DNA from 4 places in the Bacillus sp. AFS031507 genome. Region 1 is predicted to be linked to each of the others. Evidence: predicted binding sites of a transcription regulator. Region 1 holds the regulator's gene; each other region holds the start of a gene.
What was found. The regulator LexA, encoded in region 1, represses DNA repair genes until DNA is damaged. The targets are predictions, from matches to a motif close to CGAACATATGTTCG.
Positions count from the first base shown of each region.

Region 2: the regulator LexA is predicted to act here: its motif matches at 4,472-4,485, upstream of recA (recombinase RecA).
Region 3: the regulator LexA is predicted to act here: its motif matches at 1,488-1,501, upstream of uvrB (excinuclease ABC subunit UvrB).
Region 4: the regulator LexA is predicted to act here: its motif matches at 1,541-1,554, upstream of COE25_RS32310 (YolD-like family protein).

Region 1 is NZ_NUOW01000013.1:13,160-20,730, forward strand. Features, by position in the region: gene tkt (transketolase) at 1-1,864, opposite strand, end outside; gene COE25_RS12745 (DUF896 domain-containing protein) at 2,042-2,272, opposite strand; gene COE25_RS12750 (YneB family resolvase-like protein) at 2,350-2,997, opposite strand; gene yneA (cell division suppressor protein YneA) at 3,010-3,333, opposite strand; gene lexA (transcriptional repressor LexA) at 3,491-4,114, shown strand; gene COE25_RS12765 (hypothetical protein) at 4,635-4,889, opposite strand; gene glnA (type I glutamate--ammonia ligase) at 5,300-6,634, opposite strand; gene COE25_RS12775 (MerR family transcriptional regulator) at 6,672-7,073, opposite strand; gene COE25_RS12780 (methionine gamma-lyase family protein) at 7,198-7,571, opposite strand, start outside.
Region 2 is NZ_NUOW01000013.1:146,103-153,673, forward strand. Features, by position in the region: gene spoVS (stage V sporulation protein SpoVS) at 1-19, opposite strand, end outside; gene COE25_RS13285 (TIGR00282 family metallophosphoesterase) at 343-1,140, opposite strand; gene rny (ribonuclease Y) at 1,250-2,809, opposite strand; gene recA (recombinase RecA) at 3,323-4,366, opposite strand; gene COE25_RS13300 (competence/damage-inducible protein A) at 4,823-6,076, opposite strand; gene pgsA (CDP-diacylglycerol--glycerol-3-phosphate 3-phosphatidyltransferase) at 6,115-6,699, opposite strand; gene COE25_RS13310 (helix-turn-helix domain-containing protein) at 6,751-7,571, opposite strand, start outside.
Region 3 is NZ_NUOW01000002.1:331,700-339,270, forward strand. Features, by position in the region: gene uvrB (excinuclease ABC subunit UvrB) at 1-1,348, opposite strand, end outside; gene COE25_RS03550 (DUF2198 family protein) at 1,569-1,808, opposite strand; gene panF (sodium/pantothenate symporter) at 1,915-3,366, opposite strand; gene COE25_RS03560 (YhdT family protein) at 3,363-3,647, opposite strand; partial or broken gene COE25_RS03565 (sulfite exporter TauE/SafE family protein) at 3,935-4,021, opposite strand; gene COE25_RS03570 (cation diffusion facilitator family transporter) at 4,043-4,987, opposite strand; gene COE25_RS03575 (heavy metal translocating P-type ATPase) at 5,084-7,219, opposite strand; gene COE25_RS03580 (ArsR/SmtB family transcription factor) at 7,212-7,571, opposite strand, start outside.
Region 4 is NZ_NUOW01000020.1:86,276-93,846, forward strand. Features, by position in the region: gene COE25_RS18825 (helix-turn-helix domain-containing protein) at 1-869, shown strand, start outside; gene COE25_RS32310 (YolD-like family protein) at 1,172-1,405, opposite strand; gene COE25_RS18835 (hypothetical protein) at 1,724-2,044, opposite strand; gene COE25_RS18840 (hypothetical protein) at 2,177-2,602, opposite strand; gene COE25_RS18845 (DUF6884 domain-containing protein) at 2,851-3,270, opposite strand; gene COE25_RS18850 (hypothetical protein) at 3,286-3,912, opposite strand; gene COE25_RS18855 (hypothetical protein) at 3,909-4,397, opposite strand; gene COE25_RS18860 (3'-5' exonuclease) at 4,413-6,320, opposite strand; gene COE25_RS18865 (ABC transporter ATP-binding protein) at 6,546-6,872, shown strand.

The sequences.
Region 1 (7,571 bases):
AGCCAAATGATGCTCCCACTTCAATTCCAAGACGCTTTTTCACACTTTTTGGCAGAACAGAGTCTTTGTACTCTTGAGATTGCTGCTCGAATCGATCCCATGAAGGCATACTTACAACCGAAACATGAACACCTTCTCCAGCAAGGGCTTTTTGAGCTTCCACTGCAAGGCTTACTTCTGATCCAGTTGCTAATAACAACGCATCTGGAGTTTCTCTTTCTGAAGGAGACACTACATATGCCCCTTTAGAAACTCCCTCGTACGCATTGGTATCGGTTCCTTTTAATGTAGGTAAATCTTGACGAGTTAAAACAAGTGCAGTTGGTTTGTTGGTAGACTCCACTGCAAGTTTCCAAGCAGCTGCCGTTTCATTACCATCTGCAGGACGAATGATTGATAATCCTGACATGGCACGTAATGCTGCAAGCTGTTCAACTGGCTCATGTGTTGGTCCATCTTCCCCTACAGCAATACTGTCATGGGTAAAGACATAAGTGACAGGTAATCCCATTAAAGCTGCTAGACGAATGGCAGGACGCAAGTAGTCAGAGAAGACAAAGAATGTTCCGCCAAATACTTTTACGCCGCCATGAAGAGCAATACCATTCATTGCCGCACCCATCGCAAATTCACGCACACCAAACCAAATATTGCGGCCTTCATACGAACCAGGCATAAAGTCTTTTGTATCTTTAATCATTGTTTTATTCGAACCAGCAAGGTCTGCGGATCCACCGATAAAAATAGGTAGATTCTTAGCAATACCATTTAATACTTCCCCTGAAGAAGCACGGCTTGCCAGGCTTTTCCCTTCAGGGTATACAGGGATATCTTTATCCCATCCTTCAGGAAGTTCATTATTTAATGCTTGTTCAAGCTGAGTAGCTAATTCAGGGTACTCTTTTTTATATTGAGCGAACAAATCATTCCACTCTTTTTCCTTTTTCTCACCATTTTCAACGATAAGTTTCTGGAAGTTATCATAGACTTCTTGCGGCACATGGAAATCTTCTTCAAATGTCCATTTATAAGCCTCTTTTGTAAGTTTTAATTCATTCGCTCCAAGTGGTGAACCATGAACACCTGAAGTTCCCGCACGGTTTGGTGAACCGTATCCAATTACTGTTCTTACTTCAATCATCGTTGGTCTGTCTAAATCATTTTTAGCTTCTTCAAGAGCTTTTGCAATTTCTTCTAAATTATTGCCGTCTTCGACACGGACATATTGCCATCCGTATGATAGGAAGCGATCTTTGACACTTTCTGAGAACGACTTATCTAAGTCCCCATCAAGTGAGATATCGTTTGAATCATAAAGGACTACCAATCGCCCTAATTTCAAGTGTCCTGCTAGCGAGGCTGCCTCAGCAGATACACCCTCCATCAAATCTCCATCTCCACAGATACTGTATGTAAAATGGTTCACAAGTTCATATTTATCTTTATTATAAACACTTGCAACATGGCGTTCTGCCATTGCCATTCCTACTGCCATTGCAATCCCCTGTCCAAGTGGACCAGTAGTTGCTTCTACACCTTCAGTGTGGCCATACTCTGGGTGTCCAGGCGTTTTAGAGCCCCATTGGCGGAATTGCTTTAAGTCATCCATTGTTAAGTTGAAACCAGACAAGTGAAGCATGCTGTATAACAAAGCTGAACCATGACCTGCTGACAAGACAAAACGATCACGGTTAAACCACTGTGGATTCTTTGGATTTTGGTTCAAGAAACGCGTCCATAAAGTATAGGTCATTGGCGCTGCACCCATCGGCATTCCTGGATGTCCTGAGTTTGCTTTTTCGATCGCATCAATGGAAAGCGTTCGAATGGAGGTAACAGATAAATCATCAATAGTATTAAACATGAATTACATCCTTTCTAATCACAAGGTTACTAAATACATTTTCAATTTTATATCGCTACCGTTTTTTATTCAACAAATAGCATAATAATAAGAAACAAAAGTCACTATTTTTTTATTTTTACACAAATATAGTCAGTATATGTAAAATAGGAATACAAAAAATGTATTCCTGAACTTTTAGTGAAGTGTATTTTTTTTCCTAGCCTTGATTTTTTCCGGTGTAACGTCATTTCCTTCCGGATCAATAAACTTGGTGTTGGTAAGGGTATCAAGCATATTCGAACGAAAAGTAGCCAAATATTCACTTCTTAATTTAGTTTGCTCTTTCGCTTCTGTTTCAGTCAATCCCGTTGCTTTTGCTTTTCGTGCCAGCTCATTAATTCTAGCCATCTTTTCTTTTGAAAGCATTTAAACACCTTCCTTTCAAACTATTTACATGACACCTGATTTTACTAAAAAAAAAACCTAATGACAAGGCAAAAGGTCTACTCTTCTTGTGATTCAATGTATTCCTGGAATCTTCTATGAACCGTGGCTTTAGAAATGTTATAGCCAAAACCTCTAAGTGTAGCAGCTATTTCTGAAAAAATTAATCCATTTTTTCTTAATCGGACAATTTCTCCAATTGGAACCTCAATTTTCTCGCGTCCAGAGGATTCTCCGAGATTTTTTAAGTTTTTTTCTGGTTTATATCCATTCTTGACTGCTCGCTTCATTCCACGTTTGATTTTTGCATTATGTAGTTTTCGTTGGTACTCTTCAACCATACTTACGATGTTCAAAACCATGGAATCCGATTCTGAAAGCTGTAATTCTCCACTATGGGAGATACTATAAAGTTTAATATTTTCTTTTAATATGCAATGCAAGAGTGCAATTTTGGCGTTACCTCTACCGAGTCGTGTTTCATCCTGAATTAAGATGGCTTGTACCTGCTTATCTCTAATTCGTTCTAATAATTGAAAAATCCCCTCACGATTGAAATCATAACCACTAGCCTTTTCTTTAATTACCCTATCAATCTCAAAGTGATAGGTGTTAGCTAGTTGCGTTAATTCCTCTTCCTGGCGCTTTAACGAAGATTCTTGTGTTTCCTTATTTGTGCTGACACGGCAGTATATAATTGCTTTCATAAAAATTCCTTTCTATTCACTAACGGCGCTAGCAAATTCATTCGTAGATGAGACTTCTTTACTCACCGGAATGATAATTTCGTCACCAGGAAAAATTTGATCATCATCTAATTCATTATGCTTTTTTATCCAAGCAACAAATTCCTTGTTTGATAATGAATGTTGACCCGAGAATTGATCAGAGATTTCCCATAGTGAATCTCCTTCTGAGATTGTAACCTTTAAATAATCATCTTGCGCGTTCGAATGATGTTGGAATGATAATATGATTGAAAGTGAACAACTTAAAATAATAAGAGTAATAGCATAGGAGTATTTGTTCCATAATTTTTTCATAAATAACACCTCTATAAGAATGTATGTTCGATTTGATATTTTCATTATAAATCGAACGTTTGTTTGTTGTCAACCATATTTTCGAACTTATGTTTGTATAAAAAATGCGAACATGTTATAATAAAGTCAACATTAACCAGGCGAGGTGGATTTTATCATGGCTAAAATATCAAAGAGGCAGCAAGATATCTTAGACTTCATTAAAAGTGAGGTTAAGAGTAAAGGATATCCCCCTTCAGTAAGGGAAATTGGAGAAGCGGTTGGACTCGCATCCAGCTCTACTGTTCACGGACATCTAGCAAGATTGGAAAGTAAAGGACTTATTAGACGAGATCCTACAAAACCAAGAGCAATTGAAATATTAGAAGCAGATGTTTCTGCACATATACCAAGAAATACAGTTGTCAATGTTCCAGTGGTTGGGAAAGTAACGGCAGGACTCCCAATTACAGCGATTGAAAATGTGGAAGAGTATTTTCCACTTCCAGAAAGTCTTGCACCTGCAGATGAACAAGTGTTCATGTTAGAAATCATGGGTGAGAGTATGATAGAAGCTGGGATCCTAGACGGGGATTATGTAATTGTGAAACAGCAGCCAAACGCTAATAACGGGGATATTGTTGTAGCAATGACCGAGGAAGATGAAGCCACCTGTAAAAGATTTTTCAAGGAAAAAGATTACATACGCCTGCAGCCGGAAAATTCTACAATGGACCCTATTATATTAAGGAATGTTTCGATTTTAGGTAAAGTTATTGGGGTTTACCGACATATTCATTAAGTTTAAGAGAGTTGGCATATACGTGCCGACTCTTTTTTTGTTGTGCAAATTAACCTCAAGCTGAAGGAATTACAGAAGCCGGGGTAGAGTGGGTCTACGTGACCTTTCTAGATGAATTCCTACGAGTTGGGGCACGTAGAGGCGGCCTACGTGACCGTTCCAGATGAATTCCAACGAGTTGGGGCACCTAGAGACGGACTACGTCACCTTTCCGGAAGAATTCCTACGAGTTGGGGCACCTAGAGACGGACTACGTCACCTTTCCGGAAAAATTCCTACGAGTTGGGGCACGTAGAGGCGGTCTACGTGACCGTTCCAGAAGAATTCCTACGAGTTGGGGCACGTAGAGGCGGCCTACGTGACCGTTACACAACAATTTCACAGAGTTGGGGCACGTAGAGGCGGCCTACGTGACCGTTCCAAAGAAATAACAATGAGGTCGTTTCCTGTTGTCTCTATGACAGAAGAGCTGCATTATTCAAACTAAAAAGGAGCAGCCATACGCCACTCCTTTATCTTCCTAATTCACTATTCTTGCTTGTATTTCAGATAGTTTCACCTTAAAAAGCACTTTATATACTTTCGTGTCCCCTTCATTAAAACTGGAATGTGTAACATACGTTCCTTTCAAGGTCTTGCGCTGTTCATCAAATAGAAAACATTCCTGACCTTTTGTTCCTGATTCTATCAAACTTAAAATAAGATCAGGCTTCTTATACGTCTTTTCTCGTAGTATTTCTTGGGTTAGAGCATTACAAATTTGCAGTTTATACAATTTAGAGCACCTCCCAAATGTTTACAACTTAAGCATATATTATTTAGGATTAAGTAAACCGTAAAAATTGTGAATTTTTAAAGAACATCAAGCACCTCTTCCTTTCTATTCTATTCCTATTAATTTTATTTAGAATGATCGAAGATGCCTAATTGGAAAAAGAGTCATTGTATGTATTGACGTCCGAAGTCGTTGAGAAAGAGTAATTTGGGTCAACAATCGGGCCTATTGACGACCGAACCTATTGAGAAAGAGCCAATCGGGTCGTCATTCATGCTTATTGGCTACCGTAATTGTTGTAATGGAACAAGCCTGGTAGCCAATGGGATAGCATTTTTCACTGAGAGAATTTTAGAAAAGAAGCGCGACATAGAAAAACCCTGACGCTAGGCGCCAGGGCTTTGATGAGATTAATACATGCTCATATATTGATCGCGTTCCCATTGGTGAACGACTGTGCGGAACATATCCCACTCGATTTCTTTTGCTTCAACAAAGTGTTCCATAATGTGCTCTCCAAGACCTGACACAATTACTTCGTCAGATTTTAGTTGATCTAATGCTTGAGCTAATGTTGCAGGAAGATCGACGATACCTTCTTCGATTCTCTCTTCTTTACTCATTACATAGATGTTTCTGTCAACTGGTGCCGGCGGAGTTAACTTGTTTTTAATTCCGTCTAAGCCAGCCTTAAGAAGAACAGCCATTGCAAGGTATGGATTAGCAGATGGGTCTACACTTCTTACTTCCACACGTGTGCTTAATCCACGAGAAGCAGGAATACGAATTAATGGTGAACGGTTTCTAGCTGACCAAGCCACATAGCATGGTGCTTCATAGCCAGGAACAAGACGCTTATATGAGTTTACAGTTGGGTTTGTTACCGCTGTAAAGGCTGGAGCATGTTTTAGAATTCCAGCGATAAATTGACGAGCATTATCACTCATTTCTAGATCACCAGATGGTTCGTAGAATGAATTAACTCCATCCTTAAACAATGAAAGATTCATGTGCATTCCAGATCCATTGACACCATACAATGGTTTTGGCATGAATGTCGCGTGCAAACCATGCTTACGTGCAATTGTTTTTACAACTAGCTTGAATGTTTGAATTTGGTCACAAGCTGTTAGTGCATCTGCATATTTAAAGTCGATTTCATGCTGACCTGGTGCAACTTCATGGTGGGAAGCTTCGATTTCAAAGCCCATTTCTTCTAATTCAAGCACGATATCACGGCGGCAGTTTTCGCCAAGATCGATAGGGGCTAAATCAAAATATCCGCCTTTGTCGTTTAGGTCTAATGATGGTTCGCCTTGTTCGTCTAATTTAAATAAGAAGAATTCTGGCTCAGGCCCTAAGTTAAAGCTAGTGAATCCAAGGTCTTCCATTTCTTTTAATACTCTTCTTAAGTTATTACGAGGGTCACCTTCAAATGGTTTTCCTTCTGGAGTATAAATATCACAAATTAAGCGGGCAACTTTCCCTTTTTCTGCTGTCCAAGGGAATACAACCCATGTGTTAAGGTCAGGATATAGTAACATATCAGATTCTTCAATACGTACAAAACCTTCAATTGAAGAACCGTCAAACATCATTTTGTTATCAAGTGCTTTTTCTAATTGGCTAATTGGAATCTCCACGTTTTTGATAGTTCCAAGGATGTCTGTGAATTGCAAACGAATAAATTTCACGTTTTCTTCGACCGCTAATCTTTTAATATCTTCTCTTGAATACTTTGCCATTTTCTTACCCCCTATTTTTTAAAAAGAAACTTTCACATTAATGAAAGAATCTTGACATATCTCCTTGACGTAAAGAGGATCGATTGTTTCGACCTAAATGCATCATTTCGTTGCGTAGCAACTTTCTAAGCTGTTCATCCGTTAATTCGCGCTTAGTTTTTTCTGTTTGTTGCTCAAGAATGTTTGATTGTTGCTCTTTTACTAGGAACAATTGTTTAATGCCTGCCATATTGACACCTTGATCAATTAAATCCTTAATTTCTAGAAGCCTATCAATATCATTTAAACAATATAGCCGTCTATTCCCCTCGGTTCTTGCTGGAGAAATCAATTGGTGTTCTTCGTAGTAACGAATTTGCCTGGCTGTAAGTTCCGTTAGTTGCATGACTGTTCCGATTGGAAACAGTGGCATGGAACGGCGAATTTCCTTTCCACTCATCTAATTCCTCCTCCCCTCGGGTTATTTATAATACTATTATATTTCGTGTTAGAAAAGTTGTCAATGATATGTTAGGTTTTCTTACATTAAAATTTTTAAAATAATTGGACACTTAGCTGTTCTCCTAAAACAATTCGATTAATCCTTTATCCGTTAATTGGTCTATGGCCAGACAAACAGCCATCTTTACATGTGCATAGGTTAATCCACCTTGTACATAGGCAACATATGGTGGTCTAATCGGTCCATCTGCGGTGAGTTCAATGCTCGCCCCCTGAATAAAAGTACCTGCTGCCATAATCACATCGTCCTCATACCCTGGCATATAGCTGGCATGGGGTGTGACATAAGAATTAATCGGTGATGCAAATTGAATGGCCTGACAAAAAGCAATCATTTTATCTCGGTCATCAAACTGGACAGACTGAATTAAGTCAGTCCTTTTAGCATTCCATTTCGGAGAAGAATTCATGCCTAATTTCTCCAACATCGCTGCTG
Region 2 (7,571 bases), 130 kb from region 1:
AAACTTTTAATATATCCATTTCTAGCTCCTCCTTAGAAAATCCCGATCCCGCATGAGCAGTTTCATGAACAAATCAGGTTATAACATTCCACTGCTACTATATTCATTTGTCAAAAAACATATTCCGGCTTGGACAAAAAAATTAGAAAAGCGGAGGCGCCCGGTTAGCAGCGGATGGACTGGAGCGCTTTGACTGAGATAAAGGAAACACGGAGAGCGAAGCGATTCGATGTTGACTTATCGTAGGGAAAAGAGCGAAGTCCACTAGCTGCTGGGCGCTTGAGCTAGACACTGTTCAAAGATATTTAGTAACAAAAAAATAAGAGCAAATGAAATTTGCTCTTAAGAGTAAAACGGATGGTCATCATTTATTAAAATGGGCTGTATCTTTTTTGTTAAGCCTGTTTTACGATCTAATTCAATCATAACTGCACTTAATTGATTTCTTCCTGCCGTTGCCACTTCAAACCGGACTGGCAGGCTGGTTAGGAACCTTTTAAGGACTGCTTCTCTCTCCACCCCTAAAATGCCATCATACGGCCCTGTCATCCCTACATCAGATAAATATCCTGTGCCTCCCGGTAAAACCCGGTTATCGGCCGTTTGAACATGTGTATGTGTCCCCACAACGGCAGAGACCCTTCCATCTAAATACCAACCCATTGCCTGTTTCTCACTTGTTACTTCCGCATGAAAATCCACAAAAATATATGGGGTTCTCTCCCTAGCAATTTCAACTAATTCGTCAGCTTTCTTAAAAGGACAATCCAATGAAGCCATAAAGGTTCGCCCCTGCAGATTTATAACAGCAACTTCTAAATCATTGACTTTAAAAAAAGCCATACCTTTCCCTGGTGTTCCTTCTGGAAAATTCGCTGGTCTAACCATATTTTTTGCAGAACCGATAAATTCAAAAATTTCACGATTATCCCATGTGTGATTACCCAGTGTTACCGCCTGTGCCCCATACCCTAAGAATTCACGATAGATTTTTTCAGTAATCCCCTTGCCTCCTGCTGCATTCTCCCCATTGATAATAGTAAAGTGAGGACGATATTTTTCTTTTAATTTTGGCAAATATTCCTTCACCATGTCCCGGCCTGGTGAACCGACAACATCACCGATAAAAAGTAGATTCATTTTGGTCCCTTTCGTTAAAAAAATTGTTATTGTATAAATTGTATCACATTCAGACTTTATTTAATCGGATAAGGTGCTGCAAAAAATAAAGCGGTGCATGCGCACCGCTTTATTTTGCGTATTCAACAGCCCGTGTCTCACGAATAACTGTCACTTTAATATGACCTGGATAATCAAGCTCTTCTTCAATGCGCTTACGAATATCGCGTGCTAATCGATGTGCAGCAAGATCATCAACTGAATCCGGTCTAACTATAATACGTACCTCTCGACCTGCTTGAATGGCAAAGGATTTCTCTACACCTTCATAGGATTCCGAAATCTCCTCTAACTTTTCAAGACGGCGAATATAGTTTTCAAGCGTCTCACTACGTGCACCTGGTCTTGCAGCTGATAAGGCATCTGCTGCTGCAACTAAAACGGCTATGATAGATGTTGCCTCTGTATCCCCATGATGGGAAGCAATACTATTGATTACTACCGGATGTTCCTTGTATTTAGTTGCAAGTTCAACACCAATTTCAACATGGCTGCCTTCTACTTCATGGTCAATGGCTTTCCCAATATCATGAAGCAAGCCCGCACGACGTGCCAAAGTTTCATCTTGGCCAAGTTCAGCGGCAAGTAAACCAGACAGTTGCGCAACTTCCATTGAATGCTTTAATACGTTTTGCCCGTAACTAGTACGGAATTTTAAGCGACCAAGAATTTTGATCAGATCTGGATGGAGTCCATGAACACCCACTTCAAAGGTGGTTTGCTCACCCACTTCACGGATATACTCATCTACTTCGCGACGTGATTTTTCTACCATTTCCTCAATTCGTGCCGGATGGATACGCCCGTCTTGGACCAATTTCTCCAGTGCTAAGCGAGCCGTTTCGCGACGAATAGGATCAAAACCTGATAGAATGACAGCTTCAGGAGTATCATCAATGATTAAATCAATTCCTGTTAACGTTTCAAGCGTACGAATATTTCTTCCTTCACGGCCAATAATACGGCCCTTCATTTCGTCATTTGGCAGGTTGACGACAGAGACAGTCGTTTCCGCAACATGGTCAGCAGCGCAACGCTGGATTGCTAACGAAAGTATTTCCTTTGCTTTCTTGTCGGCTTCCTCTTTTGCACGATTTTCGCTTTCCTTGATCATTATCGCAGTGTCAGTGATAAGTTCCTGCTCCATTCGATCAATAATGATTGTTTTTGCTTCCTCGCGCGTTAAGCTCGATATTCGTTCGAGTTCAGTTTGTTGTTTTCGTACTAACTCGTCCACTTTGCTTTCCATCTCTTCAATATGCTGTTGTCTTTGGTTTAGAGAATCATCCTTCTTTTCTAAAAGATTTTCACGTTTGTTTAACGTTTCCTCTTTTCGATCTAAATTCTCTTCTCTTTGCAGTAAACGGTTTTCTTGTTTTTGCATTTCATTTCTTCGTTCACGAACCTCACGCTCTGCTTCAGTCCGAAGCTTGTGAATTTCATCCTTTGCTTCTAGCAAAGCTTCCTTTTTCAATGAATCAGCATCACGTTTAGCATCTTCAAGAATCTGCTCTGCAGCATTCTTTGCACCTGCTACTTTTGCATCAGCAATGGATTTATGAACAAAATAGCCAACAACGGCACCGACGATAAGGCCAAGCAAAATGGAGATGATTGTAATTGGTTCCATCGTTACACCTCCTCTTGCTATGAACTTTTGTTACATTTTTTAAGTGTCGGCATGTACATTGTTTAGACTCAACATACAGCAAGCACCAAGGCTTTTTTCGAATTGTAATAATACCAAAAATGTAAAATATACATGTTAATTGTAAAGGTGGGAATATTCATTGTCAAGGCTTAGTCCTATTGGCTTTTTGAAATATTTAGAATAGGACATCATTTATTCCTCCTAAAGGCTGAAATCCATTGTATTTTAACAATTGGCTCTGTTAAACTTGGCTGTTGATTTCCGCTCCAGGCGCTTCGCGTTCCGCGGTTACTATCCGCCTCCTCGGCGCTATGCGCCTGTGGGGTCTCCCTGCCCCGTCCTCCCGCAGGAGTCTTCGCGCCTTCCGCTCCCCAATCAACTTGCTATAAAAATCAACAATAGGCTTTAACAAAGCCTAACTAATAAAACTTTGTTTAAAAATAACATTATGTAAAAAAAGAGCAAAACCATAAATAGCTTTGCTCATCTACATTAGTCTATTAATTCAAATTGTTCATCATCGTCTTTCTCAGTGACAAATTTTTCACCATCTAAACCATAATGTTCACGGATTTTCCCTTGAATTTCGAGGCGAACATCTGGATTTTCCTTCAAGTATAGCTTTGCATTTTCACGGCCTTGACCTAATCTTTCAGAATTATAGGAGTACCATGATCCGCTCTTTTCAACGATATCTAATTCTGCGCCTAGATCAATGATTTCGCCTTCTTTAGAAATCCCTTCACCATACATGATATCTACTTCAGCCGTACGGAAAGGAGGAGCGACTTTATTCTTAACTATTTTTATCTTTGTCTTATTACCTACAATATCATTTCCCTGCTTTAACGCCTCTGCACGACGAACTTCAATACGGACGGTGGAATAGAATTTCAATGCACGTCCACCTGGTGTTGTCTCGGGGTTTCCAAACATAACGCCAATTTTTTCGCGAACTTGGTTAATAAAGATGGCGATGGTCTTCGATTTATTGATGGCTCCAGATAATTTACGTAGGGCTTGCGACATCAAACGAGCCTGTAAGCCCATGTGAGAATCTCCCATTTCGCCTTCAATTTCCGCTTTTGGAACTAATGCTGCTACTGAGTCGACTACAATAATATCAATTGCACCACTTCGTACTAATGCTTCTGCGATTTCAAGCGCTTGTTCACCCGTATCTGGCTGTGATAGCAATAACTCATCAATGTTAACACCTAATTTTTGGGCATACGCTGGGTCAAGGGCATGTTCAGCATCTATAAATGCTGCTTGTCCGCCATTTGCTTGAACTTCAGCAATCGCATGCAAAGCAACCGTGGTTTTACCTGAGCTCTCAGGACCATAAACTTCGATAATACGCCCTCTAGGATATCCACCGACTCCAAGTGCTGCATCAAGTGCTAACGAGCCACTCGGACTCGTTAAAATCCTCGTATCTGTTTTCTCTCCCATTTTCATGACAGAACCTTTACCAAATTGCTTTTCTATTTGCTTTAACGCCATTTCTAAGGCCGCTTTACGATCATTACTCACGAATCTTTTCCTCCCTTATATAAACACAAGCAAATTGCTATAATCTATTAAATTAATTCCTACTAATAATATAACCGCTTTTCGGATATTTGTCGAGTAAAAAAACGAACATTCATTCGTTTATTTTCAAAACAAAATCGTTGTAAAAAAAGGAAAATCCCCCTGACTTTTGTATCATTTTGCATTTTTAGTAGTCCGAAAAGGATAATTTCCTCTATTGTCAGACTTTTTTCTAATCCTAGTTTATTAAGAGAAGCTCAAGCGCCCTATTCAGCGGCGTATGGCCTGGAGCGCTCCAACTGAGATAAAGGAAACACGAAGAGCCGAAGGCGCATTCGTGCTTGACTTATCGTAGGGCGGAGAGCGAAGGACACTAGCCGCTAGGGCGCTGGAGCTGGACAATTTTCAAAGTCGAAATGTTAAACTTTCTTATCTTGTCAAAAAAGCCACAGAACGCTAATTAGCATTCTGTGACTCTTTTAAAATTCGAAGGAGAAAATAGCAGCCAAATTTCACTGCACGGCTCCTGTTCGCTTCCCTTGTTCCGCCAAGTGTGATCTTTTCTACAATTGTCGGCCTTCCATTCATTGCAATCCCTACATAAATTGTACCAACTGGCTTGCCTTCAAGTTCTTCAGGACCAGCAACACCCGTAAAACTAATCCCAATATCGGTTTTAAATACCTTTGAAGCATTTTCGGCCAGCTCTCTAGCACATTGTTCACTTACCGCACCATGTGTTTTAAGCGTTTCTTCCTGTACATGTAATAGCTGTCGTTTCACTTCATTTGAATAACAAACTACACCACCGTAAAACACTGAACTTGCACCCGAAATTGATGTTAACTCTTGCTGGAATAGTCCTCCTGTTAAACTCTCAGCGGCAGTAATAGTTAAGTTTCTTTCTTTTAAAGATTTCATTACTTCTATCAAAAGCGACGTATTATCATAGCCATATAAAAATGCACCAAGACGCTGATTTATCGTCTTTTCTAGTTCATCCAGCATAGCCTGTGCTGCATTTTCGTCCACATGTTTTGCTGTCAGTCGTAAAGTAACCTCCCCATCTCCTGCAAGCGGGGCTATCGTTGGATTGCTTTGCGCATCAATTAAATCAATAATTTCTGTTTCCAGAGCTGCTTCTCCAATTCCAAAAAACCTTAACACCCTTGAGACAATTTTCTCGGTGGACTTGTTTCTTTTAGAAAGAGCCTGGGACCCATACTGGAGAAACATCGGTTCCATTTCCTTTGGCGGGCCAGGCAGCAGCATATACGTATGACCGCCGGATTCTACAACCATGCCCGGCGCCATCCCATGATCATTTGGGAGAATGTGAGATCCTGCTAATACGAGTGCCTGCTTTCGATTATTTTCTGTCATGACACGATTGGTCCGCTTAAAAAAAAGTTCAATCGATGCTAACGCCGTTTCATCGATAACGAGTTCTTTACCAAGCTGACGTGCAATCGTTTCCTTCGTCAAATCATCCTTTGTAGGCCCAAGCCCACCAGAAAATATTATAATCTCTGCACGTTTTTGGGCTATTTCTATTGCAGACTTTAGCCTGTCAGAATTATCACCAACAACTGTATGAAAATAGACATTAATACCAAGCCCAGCTAATTGCTGAGACAGAAATCTCGCATTCGTATTCACAATTTGACCTAGCAATAACTCCGAACCAACTGCAATAATCTCAGCATTCATAGCAATACATCTTCCTTTACAACATAGTAGAATTAAGTTTACTTTGAATTTTTAAGGACATGACTATTTTTTGCAAAATAATCCCAGCCAGACCAGATAGTAAAAATTAAAGCCACCCATAATGACACTATATCAAAACGGAATGGTATCATTGCAAAAATTATATTATGTAATAAAAGCGATGATATCGCGACAATTTGCGCCCATGTTTTAATTTTGCCGAGCATATTAGCCGCAACAACTTCGCCTTCCCCTGCAAGCAAGAGGCGTAAACCTGTTACTGCAAACTCCCTGCTAATAATAATAATAACTAACCATGAAGGTGCATAAACATCATTCAGTTCAACTAAAACGATAAGTGCAGCCGATACGAGTAATTTGTCAGCTAATGGGTCAAGAAATTTCCCCATATTAGTGACAAGGTTATATTTACGGGCATAATGTCCGTCAACCCAGTCAGTTGCAGAGGCTAAAATGAAGATCAATGCACCGACAAAATGGGTAACTGGAAGGACGGTCCCAAGAAGTTGCATGTCGCCCCATTTAAAAGGAGCAAGCATAATAATCAAAAATATTGGAATTAATAATATTCTTGATACCGTTATTCTATTCGGAATATTCATAGTTTTCCTCCGTTTATTTATTAAAAGTGAAAAATAGTCATCTACAGATGACTATTCGTCTTTCAGAACATATTGAATCGTTATGTTCTGAACATTCGCAGTCGCTGGGACTGCATACTCGAGCTTTTGGTCATTCACATAAATTTCAGTGTCAGCAGCATTTCCAACCCTGATCACAGCCATACTTTCTGCTGATAAATCTTCTGTCTGGCTCTCAGTTGTACCTGTTTTTAGTGTTCCTTGAAAAAAGGATTTCCCTTTCCCATTTTTAATACTAACCCAGGTTTGACCTTTAGAAACCAACTTCACAATAAATTTATCTGCATTTTTTAATTCATAGGTTGAATTCCTGCCACTGCTTTGAACTGCTGTAATTTCTTGTTTAGGTGTTTCTTCTACCGTTGTTTGTTCCTCTTCCTGTACTGCATTATCCTTCTGTTCCTCATTTACTTTCTGATTATCTTTATCATCTGCTTTTTCTTTTTCAAGATTCTTCGATGTAACAATTTTAACGGGTTCATTCTGCTTACTAATTGATTCATTTGAATTTCCACTAGCATGATTTGATATAAAGTAATATAAAAGGCTTGCTGCACCAATTACAAAAACACCGATTAATACCTTTGGCAGAATATCAAATATTTTGGAATTACCTTCAGTAATTGTTTTGTGTGTTTTCACTCTAGACAATTGCTGGGGTAAGTCATCATTATAGGTAGCAGGAATTTCGCCTTTATAGGTTTCAAAGATTTCATCAGGATTGAGGCTTAAAGCCTCTGCATACTGTTTAATAAATGCACGCACGTAGAAATTTCCAGGCATGCTCGCATAATTTCCTTCTTCAATACCAATTAAATACCGCTTTTGAATTT
Region 3 (7,571 bases), on a different contig from region 1:
CCAGGACACGTTCATTTTTCCTAACCCGTTCGTGAATTTCACCAATCAAGTCATCGATTTGCCCCTCAATTGGACGGACCTCAAGTGTTGGATCCAAAAGTCCTGTCGGGCGGATAATCTGCGAAACCATTTCCGGCGTATGCTCAAGCTCGTATGGTCCAGGTGTAGCCGAAACAAAAATGATATTCTCGATATGCTTTTCAAACTCATCAAACATTAACGGCCGGTTATCAAGCGCCGATGGCAGACGGAAGCCATGATCAACAAGCACTTGTTTCCGCGCTTTATCCCCGTTAAACATCCCTCTCACTTGCGGTAAGGTAACATGCGACTCATCAATCACCATCAAAAAGTCCTTTGGAAAATAATCAAGCAGTGTATAAGGTGTCGAGCCCGCATCCCTTAAGGTTAAATGGCGCGAGTAATTTTCAATCCCAGAGCAAAAACCCATTTCACGCATCATTTCCAGGTCATAGCGGGTGCGCTGTTCAAGTCGCTGTGCTTCGAGCAATTTATTATCATCTCGCAGTTCTTCCAGACGACCTTCCAGTTCTTTTTCAATATTTTCAATCGCAATTTTCAGCTTTTCTTCCCTTGTAACGAAGTGGGATGCTGGAAAAATCGCTACATGTTCTCGTTCCCCAATGATTTCTCCGGTTAATGCATCGACCTCTCGAATCCGATCAATTTCATCACCAAAAAACTCGACACGCATGCAGTGCTCATCACGAGAAACAGGGAAAATCTCAACAACATCGCCACGGACACGGAAAGTTCCGCGCTTGAAATCGATATCGTTTCGGTCGTATTGGATATCGACTAATCGGCGCAATAGTTGATTGCGTTCCACTTCCATTCCCGTTCTGAGCGATAACACCATTTCACTATATTCTTCAGGAGAACCTAATCCATAAATACAGGAAACAGACGCAATCACAATCACATCTTTCCGTTCGAATAGGGAAGATGTCGCTGAGTGCCGCAGTTTATCAATTTCATCGTTGATACTAGCATCTTTTTCAATGAAGGTATCGGTCTGTGGGACGTAAGCCTCTGGCTGAAAGTAATCATAATAACTGACAAAATACTCGACTGCGTTGTTTGGGAAAAATTCTTTAAACTCACTGTAGAGCTGTCCAGCTAGTGTTTTGTTGTGGGCGATGACAAGGGTAGGTTTATTTACTTCTTTAATCACGTTGGAAATCGTAAATGTTTTACCCGTACCTGTAGCGCCAAGCAGCGTCTGCTGGCGTTTATTGTTTCGAATACCCTCGACTAATTGTCTGATTGCCTCGGGCTGATCCCCTTGTGGCGAGTACTTTGAAACTAATTCAAATTGGTCTTTCACAAATATTCCCCCTCCCGAAATATCAATCACTTTTCAGCATATGTACCTTGTTATGGACCGGGATGGTTGCTTTCAAGTGTATCCATAAAATTCATATTAACATTTTACCACATTCCCCTAAAAACAAACCAATAATATGCGAACGAATATTCGTTTTTTTAAAATTTCAACACAAAAAGCCTGCCAGTTTCCTGACAGACTCACTAAAACTTCGAATGTATTAACTCTTATTAATGACCCTCTGCTTCATTTTTTCAGCCATCCAAAACCCTGCTGTTAACGAAAAGGCATCCACTACAATGAGCATAAATGTATTGGTATACCCTTTATATACAGAAGTAGCAATCAGGGCAACGGTTAAAATTAGCCCGATGACCCGGTTGTAAGTAACCCTTGTAAAAAGCAAGACCAGCAGCCCTGGAAGAATAAGTGCTGAAAAATATCGAATAACGGTTTCCAATGAGTACACCTCATTCATACATTAATCTCTGTTAATTCATTCTAGAAATTATTGCACATAATTGCAACAAAAATGATACATGAACTGCCTTCCGAAGCGTATTGGCTTATTTTTCCATTCTAACATTGATTATACCTTCGTTTTGCTGTGTAAATAAACTAGTTACCACGAATCCCAGGAGAGAAAGCAGAATAGGGAGGACCACCGTATGAAACCCAAATGCATTTGGATAAAATTGATCTAATAAAATATAAGACCCCATCCCTAAAACCATCGAAGTGATTGCTCCATATTTATTGCCCTTACTCCAATATAATCCTAAAATAACCGGCCAAATAAAGACCGACTCGAGTCCCCCAAAAGAAAACAGATTCAACCAAACGATTAAATCAGGTGGACTTAACGAGAACAGAATGACTACAATTCCAATAATCGCCGTCACGCTGAAACTAACCTTTTTCACAAGGTCGTTCCCTGCATCCGGCTTAATGTAATTTAAATAGACATCTTTTACAATAGCAGAGCTAACCAAAATTAATAGAGCGTCCACCGTCGACATGATGGCTGCCATCGGTGCAGCGAGAACGATGCCCGCAGCATAGGGCGGCAGTACTTTCATCGATAACAAAGGCATAACAGTATCGCCGATTTTCACACCTGGCAGAACCGGTCTTGCGAACACGCCAATGAGATGCATACCCAGCATGATAAAACCGACGACAATAGTTCCAATAATAATCGCACTATGCATGGCCTTTGAATTTTTATAAGACATCGCTCTGACAGCAATTTGCGGCAAGCCGACGACGCCAATTCCTACTAAAATCCAAAAAGAAGAGACAAAGGATGGCGTTAAACTACGTTCTGCACCATAGGGACTGATTAAATTAGGATTTTCCGCTGCTAAATCTGATATGATCTTCGGAATTCCACCGCCTGCTTTAATCGTTGCAATGAGAAGGATTAACGTTCCCCCAAACATGACTACACCTTGGATGGTGTCTGTGATCGCAACCGCACGAAAGCCGCCTACAATAACAAAGACGAGGACTGAAAAAGCAAAGATTAATAAAGCAGTCGTATATGGCAAACCTGTTAAACTTTCTACCAAACGTGCTCCGCCAATCCATTGGGCGGTCATCGATGAAAACAGAAAGATGATAATACTTGCGGCTGAGAATAACACAACCGCTTTACTTTTATAGCGCTCTTTTAGAAAGTCAATTAAGGTGATTGCCTTGTACTGACGGGATATAATCGCAAATTTCTTCCCCAATACCATTAATGTAAAATAACCGGTTGCTAACTGGGCCATAGCAAGCAGGACCCAGCCTAATCCTTGCGTATAAGCAACCCCGGGCCCTCCGATAAAGCTGCTGGCACTTCCATACGTCGCAACCATCGTCATTGCCAGGATGAATCCGCCCATTTGACGTTCCCCTAAAAAGTACTCCTCCAAGAAAGAATTGGATTTAATAACAAATTTGTTTGACCACATCCCAACAGCGAAGATAATCAATAAGAAAATAAGTAATGGTGTAATGACGGCCCAGTTCACTTGATTTCCCCCTCTTCCACTTCAAAGGGAACATCCTTGAATAAAACTCTTACGGCAAAAATAACGAGTATAACCATAACAATAAAGCCAAGAATACAGCTGTAAAAAAACCATGCTGGCAAACCATATATGTACGAATATTGTTCTACTTTGGCCGAACCAAGCCCATACGCAAAACCGTACCACCAGATAAAATTAATCAAAACAAGAATAATTCCAATTAGGGCTTCTCTGTGAGCGATCTTGAAACGCTTGTCCAGTGGATTGCTGCTTTTTTTCATTTGATTCCTCCAGGGTGAAAATTCTCTCTAACATCATCAAGTTATTTTACCCAATAATGAAAAAATAACCAATTGAAAACAATCAAAATATCATATAATAATCTATCCCCTTGCGTAAAGTTTCCGTCCTATTAGAAAATAAGGGATGCCATAGGTAAATTTGGGAATGATGCAACAATCCTAAATAGTAATAAACTTCTTTATTTAATAATACTTACAAAACAAAAAAACAACGATTCTCATTCGTTGTTTTTTGTTTTGTATCAGGGTTATAAAGACCAATAAGTTAATGTAACAAAGAATAGTAGAAACATAGTCGGACAGAATGCTAGTGAAAAACTAAATCCTAACATAAAAGAACCGAATGGATTTTCACAGCTGTTTTGGCTTAGTCGTTATATTGTACCTTCAGGTTGCAAGGAACAACTATAAGTTCCTTTTTCAATTTGAATAGTGGCATGTTCAATGCCGAATTGGTCATGCAATTCCTTTGTTAATTTTTGAAGCAGCTCATCATTATCATCTATTTCAGATCGAATTATATGAACGGTTAGGGCAGCCTCTGTCGTACTCATTCCCCAAACATGCAGGTCATGAATTTCCAAAATCGTTGGTAAACCCCTTAAGTAATCCTTAATTTTACTAATATCAATGCCTTCTGGTACGGCATCAAGTGATAAGTTAATGGATTCCTTTAATAATCCCCAAGTTCCAAATAGAATGACAATGGAAATTAAAAGACTTACTAGAGGGTCAAGCCATTGCCATCCTGACCAAAGAATTATAAACCCTGCGATCACTACACCAAGTGAAACTAATGCATCTGCAGCCATGTGCATGAAAGCCCCACGGATATTTAAATCGTTTTTTCTTCCTGACATAAAAAGTAAAGCTGTAATAGTGTTAATCACAATGCCAATGATTGCTACGATGATAACCGTTTTTCCAGCAACTGGTTCTGGAGAAGAAAATCGTTGGATAGCCTCCCAGGCAATAGCACCAATTGCTACTAATAAAAAAACAGCATTGAATAGCGCAGCTAAGATGGAACTTCTTTTATATCCATAAGTCCGCTTTTTAGTAGGTGCTTTTTTTCCTAACCAAACGGCAATCCAAGCAATAATTAAACCTAGAACGTCACTTATGTTATGTCCTGCATCCGCAAGCAGTGCTAAAGAATCCCCTAGGATACCGTATATAATTTCAACAATAATAAAAATGGTATTTAAAATAATCCCAAATCCAAATGCAAAGCCATAGTTGGCTGGTGCATGACTATGGCTATGTCCATGACCGTGACTGTGACCATGGTTATGACCATGGCTATGATTATGTCCCATTCCGATCTCTCCTACTTAAATTTTATTATGACAAGCATGCTCAATTGCTTGTTGTACCCTTCCATTAAGAGGCTTCCCACTTGAGGAAGCCCAATTTTATTTGTCTTTTACTCGGAGAAGTCGTAAACCATTAAGAGTCACAATAAGAGTTGCTCCCATGTCTGCAAATATCGCAATCCACAGGGTTAACCAACCTGGAATCACTAATAATAATGCTAAAAGTTTAATTCCTAATGAGAAAGTGATATTTTGCTTGATGATAAATAATGCTTTCCTGCTTAGTTTTAACGTAAATGGTAGTTTCCCTAAATCATCTGCCATTAAAGCTATATCAGCTGTTTCTATAGCTGTATCCGTTCCAGCCCCACCCATCGCTATTCCGACTGTCGATGCAGCTAAAGCTGGTGCATCATTTACACCGTCTCCGACCATTGCCACACGGTCAAATTTGGTTCTGAGTTCTTTAATAAGTGTTAATTTATCTTGAGGTAAAAGATCCGCTTGTATATCAGAAACCCCTACCTGCTTTCCTATCGCATTGGCGGTCCCTTTGTTATCACCCGTTAACATGATGGTTTTTTGAATACCTAATGAGTGAAGTTTCTGTATCACTGATTTACTGTTCCCTCTCACTCCGTCTGCAACTGCGAGTAGTCCCAATATTTCAGTTGAAGTACCTGCAACCATCACTGTTTTACCTTTATTTTGCAAGTCAGAAATGGTTGCTTTTAGATTCGATGGAATTTTATTTGATAGGATTTCATCGAATAAATTAGGGCTTCCTACATAATACATTTTACCGCTGACCCTACCTTTGATGCCTTTACCTGTAATGGAAGTAAAGTCTTCAATCACTAAATCTTGATAAGGTAAGTTTACCGACTCTGCTTTCTTCATGATTGCTGAAGCCAAAGGATGCTGAGAACCCTTTTCTAAAGCTGCGATAATGGAAAGAAGTTCATTCGAATTTGCATTTGGTTGAGGTAGATAATCCGTTACAACAGGTATTCCTTCTGTTAAGGTACCCGTTTTGTCAAAGGCAATGGCTTTAATGGCTCCCATTTCCTCTAAATGAATCCCACCTTTGATCAGAACACCGTTTCGTGCAGCATTACCGATCGCAGTAACTATGGACACTGGAGTGGAAATGACAAGAGCACAAGGACAACCAACCACTAATACAGCAAGACCCTGATAAACCCATTTGCTCCAGTCCCCATCAAATAAAAGTGGTGGAAGTACGGCCACTAACAGCGATATGAACATGATTACAGGTGTATAATACTTAGCAAAGCGATCGACAAATGCTTGAGATGGAGCCCTTTCTGCTTGAGCTTCCTCTACAAGGTGAATAATTTTTGCAATAGTCGTATCGTCCACATGTTTAGTAACTTTTACTTCAAGCAATCCTTCTTCATTTAGTGTTCCTGCGAACACTTCATCATCTATGGTTTTCGAAACTGGAACAGATTCACCTGTAATCGCAGCTTGATTCACAGCGGATAATCCTTTAACTACTTTTCCATCCATGGCAATTTTTTGTCCTGGTTTTACAATTAAAATATCCCCAATCCGAATATCGTCCACTTCTACTGTAAATTCTTGATTACCTCTTCGTATTAAGGCCTCTTTTGGAGCAATATCCATTAGGGAACGTATCGATTGTCTGGCTTTATCCATTGAATAGGATTCTAGAACCTCACTAATGGCAAACAGGATGACAACCGTTGCTCCTTCTCCCCACTCACCGATAATTGCTGCTCCAATAACGGCGATCGTCATCAAGGTTCTCATATCAAACTCTAATTGGAATAAGTTCTTCAATCCTGTCGTAAACAGTCGATGACCGCCTACTAAAATAGAAGCCCCAAACGCTAAAATCGATGAGGTACTCTCTTCACCATACATTTGTCCTGACATCCAGCCAATGATCAAGAAAACCAATGAGGCGATAACAGATGAATGTTTTTTCAAAAACGGCTCTTTTTTCTCTTCAAATTTTTGTTTTTCAGGTATGACTTTTATCTTTTCAAAGGCCCCTGCTTTCTCTATTTCCTCTATAGTCGTTTCACCATAAACTGTAAGTTTAGAAGCACCGAAATTTACACTTGCATTAGCAACACCATCCAGGTGTTGTACGTTCTTTTCGAACTTTGTCGCACAGCCCGCTCAGGTGAATCCCTGTACACGGTAAACGGTTTTTTCATTGGTTTGTTCTAAAGCGTTACTCATGAGATTTCACCTCCTGTTGATGTTCAAATGCAGTCTTAATCAATTGTTTTACATGATCATCATCCAATGAATAGAAAACTAATTTGCCCTCTTTTCGATATTTCGCTAATCCTAAATTTCGAAGAAGTCGTAAATGGTGGGAAGCAGTAGCCGTTGAACTTCCTACAATGTTTGCCACGTCACATACACATAATTCATCTTCTTCACTTAAGGCAAAGGCAATTTTAATTCTAGTATCATCAGATAAGGCTTTGAATATTTGTGATACAGACAGAGTATCTTGCTGTGAAATAGAACCTTTTAAACGTTTTACTTTGTCTTCATCCACGCAGGTTACTTCACATACATCATC
Region 4 (7,571 bases), on a different contig from region 1:
AGCAGGATAAAGAAAAATTAGTTGAGTATGCTGCTTTCTTAGCAACGGGCAGAAAAGTAAAAATCGATACTCTTTTTGAAACACCCTCAGAATACGCTACATATTATCTCGAAGAAAAATTAGATCATCGTTTACCTATAGATATCTACGGTTTTGCAAAAGAATTAGGTATAAAGGTATTTGAAGATAATTTAGACGAGGGTGAAGGAATTCTGATTCAAGTGGACCACCCGATCATCCTATTGGATCGGAAAATTACAATTGAGACTAGAAAAAAATTTACGTTAGCCGCGTTAATTGGACATTACATTCTCCCATGGCATTTAAAATCAAGCTATATTTCTAGAAAATACGACCATGAAGAGGTTAAGAAAAAGGATCGAGACGAATTACTGTTTGGCCACTCCACCCTATTAGTCGAAGAAGTGGAAGGAATGGAAGCTAATCAATTTGCTTTCAACATACTAATGCCTACAAACGAACTAACAACTGATTTTATTGTAAAAAATGCTACGATTGAAACATTAAAGGAACTTGCTGATAAAAAGTATAATGTGTCTTTGTTCGTACTTTTAAACAGATTAGTCGATTTTGCAGATCAAAAATACGCTGTAGTCCAGTCACAAAATTCTAAAATTATTAAAAGTTTTCCAGGGAGTCGTAATCTAGTTTCATTTGAAAAAGTGGATGATCGTAGTAAGGCAGCGAGTTTTTTTATGAACCCAAGCGTGAAGGAAGAGATTAGAGAAGGTGAAGTGCCAGCATCGTGCTGGTTTATGGATGCCAAGGAAAATGAGACGGTTTATGAACAATCCGTATATAATCCAGAGTTAGGAAAGGTATTGACTCTATTAACCATTAATAAGTGAACTTAATGTGAATGTTTGATAAGAAATCCTAAAAGATAAAAAAAATGAGCAAGTCCCCCCGTTCATTAATGCTTTGGGGGATTTGCAGAATAAAAAGATAATTATCAATTCATAGATTTATATTTTGAGAAATCGAATCTCCCCTCCGTGACAATCAATAGTCAGAGCCGTAGTTTTGAATTCATAAAATAAAAGGTTAAAGTCCTAATACATCCATCCTTAATAAGTGACTTTAATTGGCACTGTCTCAATTAAACCTGATATCAATTTTACCTTGGTAGATATTTTAAGGATATGACCGATTAATTTACGACAGTCACTCCGATAACATCTTCAAATACAATTTGCTCATATTCACCAGTTTTCACCTCAACACGTAGCAAATTCATAAAAGGATCAACCCAATGTATGTGTCCGGTTATGTCCGAAGTAAATCCGTCGGCCCATACTCTAATTCTTACTGGTAAGTTATACTCCATTGCGTAACAAATGCTTTGGTTATATTCCTCCGACTCAGAATCATCGATTAGCGGAATTGGTTGGCGTTCTTAGTCCTTTAACATGTCCCGCTGAATTTCGAAGACCTGTGGCATAAAGGACGCTGCATTCCATTTAATTTTACCGCGATCTCTTATCGTCATGATGAACATCTCCTTCATTCTCATTATAAAAGAACAAATGTTCCCGCGTGAATAAAAAACACAACCCACGTTTGGGCTACAATAATAATCGAGTGGGAGGGTACAAATAAGCACTAAATGATATAGAGTCTTTAATTTCATAATAAAAACAGCCTCCAATCGTGGAAGCTGATTCTACTAAAATCTTCAACATTATCTCTACCGAGTTGAGTTTTAATTAAAATTCTTTAAAAATGTATCCAATTCATCTTCCGATTGGAACTTAAAAGAGTAACCGTAATGGATTGGATTTTTCCCTTTATTCTTTCTCTTTGGAAATTGATTTAAAGAGGTATTATGGTATAACTTCTTACTTTTATCTATTAAACTAATATCGCCTTCAACTGTTTCGGGGCTTAAAACAATACTAATTTCTTTTGTTGGTAATAAATAAACTTTTTCTTTGGATTCATTTTTTTCAAATTCTACAGCCTTTGTTGTCTCTTTCTTTAGTTCAAAATGATTGTTTGTAAAAATTTTATAAAGTCTTTCCATTTAACATTCCCTTACCTTCTATATGTGATTTAATTTTGTGTTATATCTTTAGGATAAAGACCTCATTTTACCTGAAATCATTAAACAATGGCATGATCTTCCTCTTCAAATAACTTGAAAAACAAAAAAAGATTATAAATAATTCTTTGTAATAGCTTGCCAAATTTTAATACCACGATCGTAATTCAATGACACCATTGTTGGTGCTAGGACAACACTGTTACCCACAATTTCATTAATATCAGCAGATGATACAGGATTACTTAATCTTACAAATTGATTTAAATTCATATAATATTCCTCGTCTATATGTAAACCTTCTTTATTCTGATAATCTGCTATCTCAACTACTCCCGTTGCGATTCCTCTAGCAATAATACCTTTTCCATTACTATACAGGAAGACTAAATCATTGGGTTGAATTTGTTCTATTCTCTCTTTCCAAGGAGAAAAATAGGCTGCACACTTTTCATTTTTCAACATATCCCTCTCGGTTTCTCCATTTGGCATATTAGTAAGATTGGTATTTATTATGTAAGCTTTTCTCAAGTCCTTCACGCTCCCTAATAATCTTTAATTTAATTCTATCTATATATCATATTATTGAAAGAATTTTTAATTCTAAGCGGACGTGATAATTGGTATGAGCCGCCACTAGGAGTTTAGCCAAATAATGAATCAAACAGCTCTAATCTTATACAAGTAGTTCTGTGACTCAAAGCGAATTTTGTTTTTCATTCTCCAACCTGACTGATTTTCACTAAATAACTTGAAAATAAACCGCTTGGAATAGTAGTTATACTGAATCAAACAAGTTGATCCTTATAAAATTTCAGTTGCTCACCTATTCCTTTTCCTTCAAGAGGTATGTTGCACTGGATCCAGCTATTTTCTAGAAGTGGAATAAGGTATTCTCTATATTTTTTCCCTGCATAAAAGTCTAATTGTTGTGGCTCTAATTTTATTAATTGATCAAAGACATCTCTAGACCATTCTTTCCGTTGTAAAGAATTCATTTTGTTTAACGTAATATCATATGGCTCAATTAAGGTGTCCTTATGAAGTAGTCCATACTTAGCGGATAAAATGAACCAGTCATCGTAATTTTGTTTGCTTATATAATGAACAGCCTTTTTGAATAATTGAGATTCTAAATACATTTCTTTTGCAGGACAGGGATAATCTTTTTTTAATTTTGTGCAGCTAATTAATGCGTACTTAGACATAGTTATCCCCCTTTCCTAAACACCATCAATATTGAGTAAAGAATCTTTATAATAAACTGATGCTATAGAGATTAGTTCTTTTTCCAAGGAGGGAAGAGAACTATGCAAACCTGAAATACCTGGGTTTCCTTCATACCAAGGAAGCAAATACAGATAGATAGGTTCTTTCAGTGTGGGTGGATCGTAGTTGGAAAATAGCACATTTGCCCATGCTTTATATTTCTTATCTGGCTTTTTATAGGATTCGAATCCAAATAACACATGACTCAAATCACCAATATGATAGGCTACATTATCTCCCCACCGAGCAAATTTCGCCTTGTTACTTCTAATATTAGCTATATTTACACTAATCGGATGCTTGACTCCTTTTTTCTCTGCCTTACCGATATAAAGAGGAACAAACGAGTCTTTCTCCCCTCTTCCCATGATATATAATAGCCCTTCCCAATCCGAACGGTCTATGTTACTTTCAACTAACTCAATGACTGCATTTTCCATTTCTTTGTTTCTTACCAAGGTCCTTTTTTCTTTTTTTCCAAGAAGCTTAGTAGTTACAATTAAATCTTCATTTACTTCAAATAAATGAACAAATTTAAACCCTGGAACATTAAATAGCCATGAATTAAAGTCGATCATCATCTTCGATTCCCTTCTTTATTAAGTAGCGTATTTGGGTAGGCGTCAGATACCAGGCTTACTAATTGATACTCTACCGATCCAACCGTCTTAGGAAAGTTCGGAATTGGGGATGTAACAATCTCATTGTCTGGGATAATTAATAGAATTAATGACTGTTTGGCAATCTCATGATCTTGAAATAAAAGATTTTTCCACCTTATATATGAACCTTTTCCCTCAAACAATTTTACTATATGACTTTTCCATCTGATGTAGGGATTCACACTTTTCCCAATGTATACGGGTATGGTTTCGCTATTAGTAACAATACATAATAAATAAATGAATTCATTCGAATCACAATAGTTGGAGCAATGTCGTTCGATTAGATTTTCAATTATATTCTTGTTTACTCTATCACCCTCGGCAGCAAACTCGATTCTGAATTTATCTTTGTAAGGATTTATCCATTCTTCCAACAGATGTTTCTTCTTTTCGAAATCCAAGCATGAACACCTACCTTATTTAATCTCTACTAAACCACTTTTCTTCTTGATCCTATCGAGCAAAATCTGATCCAGATAGTTGGTAAATTCAGATTCACCAGAATAAGATAAGCAGAGATACTCCTTCGCCCTCGTCATTCCTATATAAAATAAAGAAACCTCTCTTTCTTTATCCTCTTCAAGGGGAAATGGCATGGAATCAACATTTACAATGAACACTGCCTGGAAGTCAAGTCCCTTACTGCTATCAATTGTACTTATTTTAATCTTGCCATCTTCTTTTTCAAAAGATCGCTTCGAAACATCATTTTCGGTGATCCAGTAATTTGGCAATGCCAATTCACCTAAAGATCGTTTAATAATATCAACAATCGGATATTTATGTGTTCTCTTCACTCTATATAGGATTAGCATCTCCTCAAGTGGAACTTTCTTCTCTTCATGCAATTTTTTAATTTGTCTGGCAACCATTCTCATTTCGTCAAAGAAATTTGCTGCTCGAATAATACCTGGCTCTGGCCCTTTTCGTTTCGTGCTTTGGGGAGCAATGATTTCACCCTCAAGATTACGATTGACGACCTTATTTTTAAACATGGAATGCCCACGGTAAAAATCCCAAGCAAACTTAACAATTTGTGAGGTATTTCTATAGTTGATTGAAAGCACCTTAGAACGGCCTTGAAAAGATAAACCGGTATCCTGCACGTATGAACGTTTTCGCCTATAAATCGTTTGCGCTCGATCTTCTACCAATAATAGGGATTGAGTATCCGTATTTATTAGCAGACTCACTAACCTAAGCCAATCCGCGTCGAAATCCTGCCCTTCGTCTATCAATATCGCATCATAGGATGGTAGAATCGTTTCTTTCTTTTCGATTTTATCGATGATACCTGATAGGTGCTGCTCTCTAATCTTTAGATCATTCTTTAGCCAAGAATGAAAATTCCGTACGATTATGTTTTGATTTTGTATTGCCTTACTAGTTGGATCAAAATCAAATAGATCTTCAGGTTCATTCAGCATATGATGAATCATTTGTTGGATCGCATTGGCCAACGAGATATTATAACAAAGGATTAGAATTTTCCAATCAGGATTTTGTTTTGACAGCATCTTCGCTCGACTGGCCAAAATAATTGTCTTCCCACTTCCTGCTACACCACGAATCAAGCGGTTCTTATCACCAATCTGTTTCGCTAAATTCTCCTGATGAAGATCCATGGTTTTAATATCATGAAGAGATAATAATAGTTGATCCTGGTAAGGAACTGGCGCTTTAAACTCGGCACTAATCCGAACTTCTGGAAATAAATGATATCTGATGGCATTAATATCCTCGATCGAAAGGGGTTCCTTTAAGCGGTATGGGACCACAAACATATTCAAAATCTTTTCCATTAAGATTTCTTCCGAAAACCCATCTTTTTCAGGATCGATTTCATCTCTTGTTAAACAGAGATTTGGTTCAATGACTGAGTAAAGGCCCTCTTCAATAAAATCCTTCGCATACATTCTGGTAAAGACGACACCATGACCATATGGGAACTTTAATGAAAATTTATACTTCCCATCCAATTGAATAAGATTTTTGTCTTTTTTCAACACATCAACCACATGAAACATATTGTCTCTCGCTTGTTTCATTGGGCTTTTTTTGACTTCCTGATCACCAGAAGTCGTCACAATATGCCACTCTTCATGGTTAATTTGAAAAAGGGTATTTTTGGTATAATCCTTCACTTCCAACACTACAATGCCAAGATCTGGTCCAATGATCACAAAATCAGGCCGTCTTCCTTGAATTTCTGGTTCAAAGTACACAATATAATAGTCTGGTAGAAAGGTTTTTAAAGTTCGGAAAAACAAACGCTCACCTGTTGTGGCGGTAGATCTAATTGTCTCGGGAATCGTAAATGCCATAATAACCGCTCCAAAATTTGCATTTTCCTCCATTATACTACAATTAGTTCAATCGACCTAAATATTTACATAAATCTTCTATAATTGTAAAACCACCCTATTAATTTAAACAATTCTCTACTAAAACAAACAAAATCCTCCAAAAGCATTGTTTTTTCTTTCTTTTCATTGAATAATAGAATGGGTAAATTCACCTATACAGAACGCGAGAATGAAGAAAATGGAGTGGAGATCTTGTTTAAAGGAATCCTTGATAAATTATTTCATACAAACCAACAGACAAAAAAAGTGAACGTCCAACCGATTAGCCAAGCGGAAATAGAGGCATTAGTTGAGGGAAAAATCAGGGAGCATGCGGCAACACTACAAACTACAACGAATGACCAACCCATTCCAAAAACATCAACTGACCAAGAAGATTACACCTTAACCGCAAAGCAGATTGAATATGCCCTCTCTTTACTTGAAAAGATCAAGCCTGAATTTGAACTGGCAATTGATCCTGCTCAATTGACTATTAAGGATTTAAATAGATTAATTGCTTATAATTGATACAAGAATAAAGGGACACTTGTTTTTTTACCAATTACATAATAGTCGAAAAAAATATGAGTATCTGATGGCTTTATTGAATCCTGATCTTTACAACACATACGTATGGAGATTTAAAATACCATTTACAAGACTTATAGGTAAAATAAATGAATAATTTAATTCCTGGTTATGTTAGAAGTGAAAGCACTTGAGAAATCAAATTTCGAACAAAAAGTTATGAAAACATATGTACAAAAAATTTAAGAGTATTGGTTTGGACCGGGAGGTTTTATAAATATCTTGTCCAACAAACGTGAGTGATGTTTCAATAAAGAAGTATCACACTTTTTCCTTCCTCAAGTAACAAGTTAGCTAGATTTTAAAATCTAGAGCTGCAATTCAGGTGGCTTTTCTTGTTCAACTAACACTAGAATAACTAAAGCCACTCGGTAAAAAAGGAGGAATAAAGCACGTACTGAAAATAAGAACTTTCAGATGGACAAGGCTTTCAATATTGGAGTAGTTATTGATTACTAATCAATAATTATTACACTACATCAATAATCCCATGTGCAACGTGTAAAAATATTTAGAAATAACGTTATAGCTATGTCCGACCTCAATCTTATATTTATATTATTCAATATGTTAAATTAAAAATGAAAATTAAGGATATTTAGAGAATAACAATTGAAAGTCGTTCAACCTATACAACGT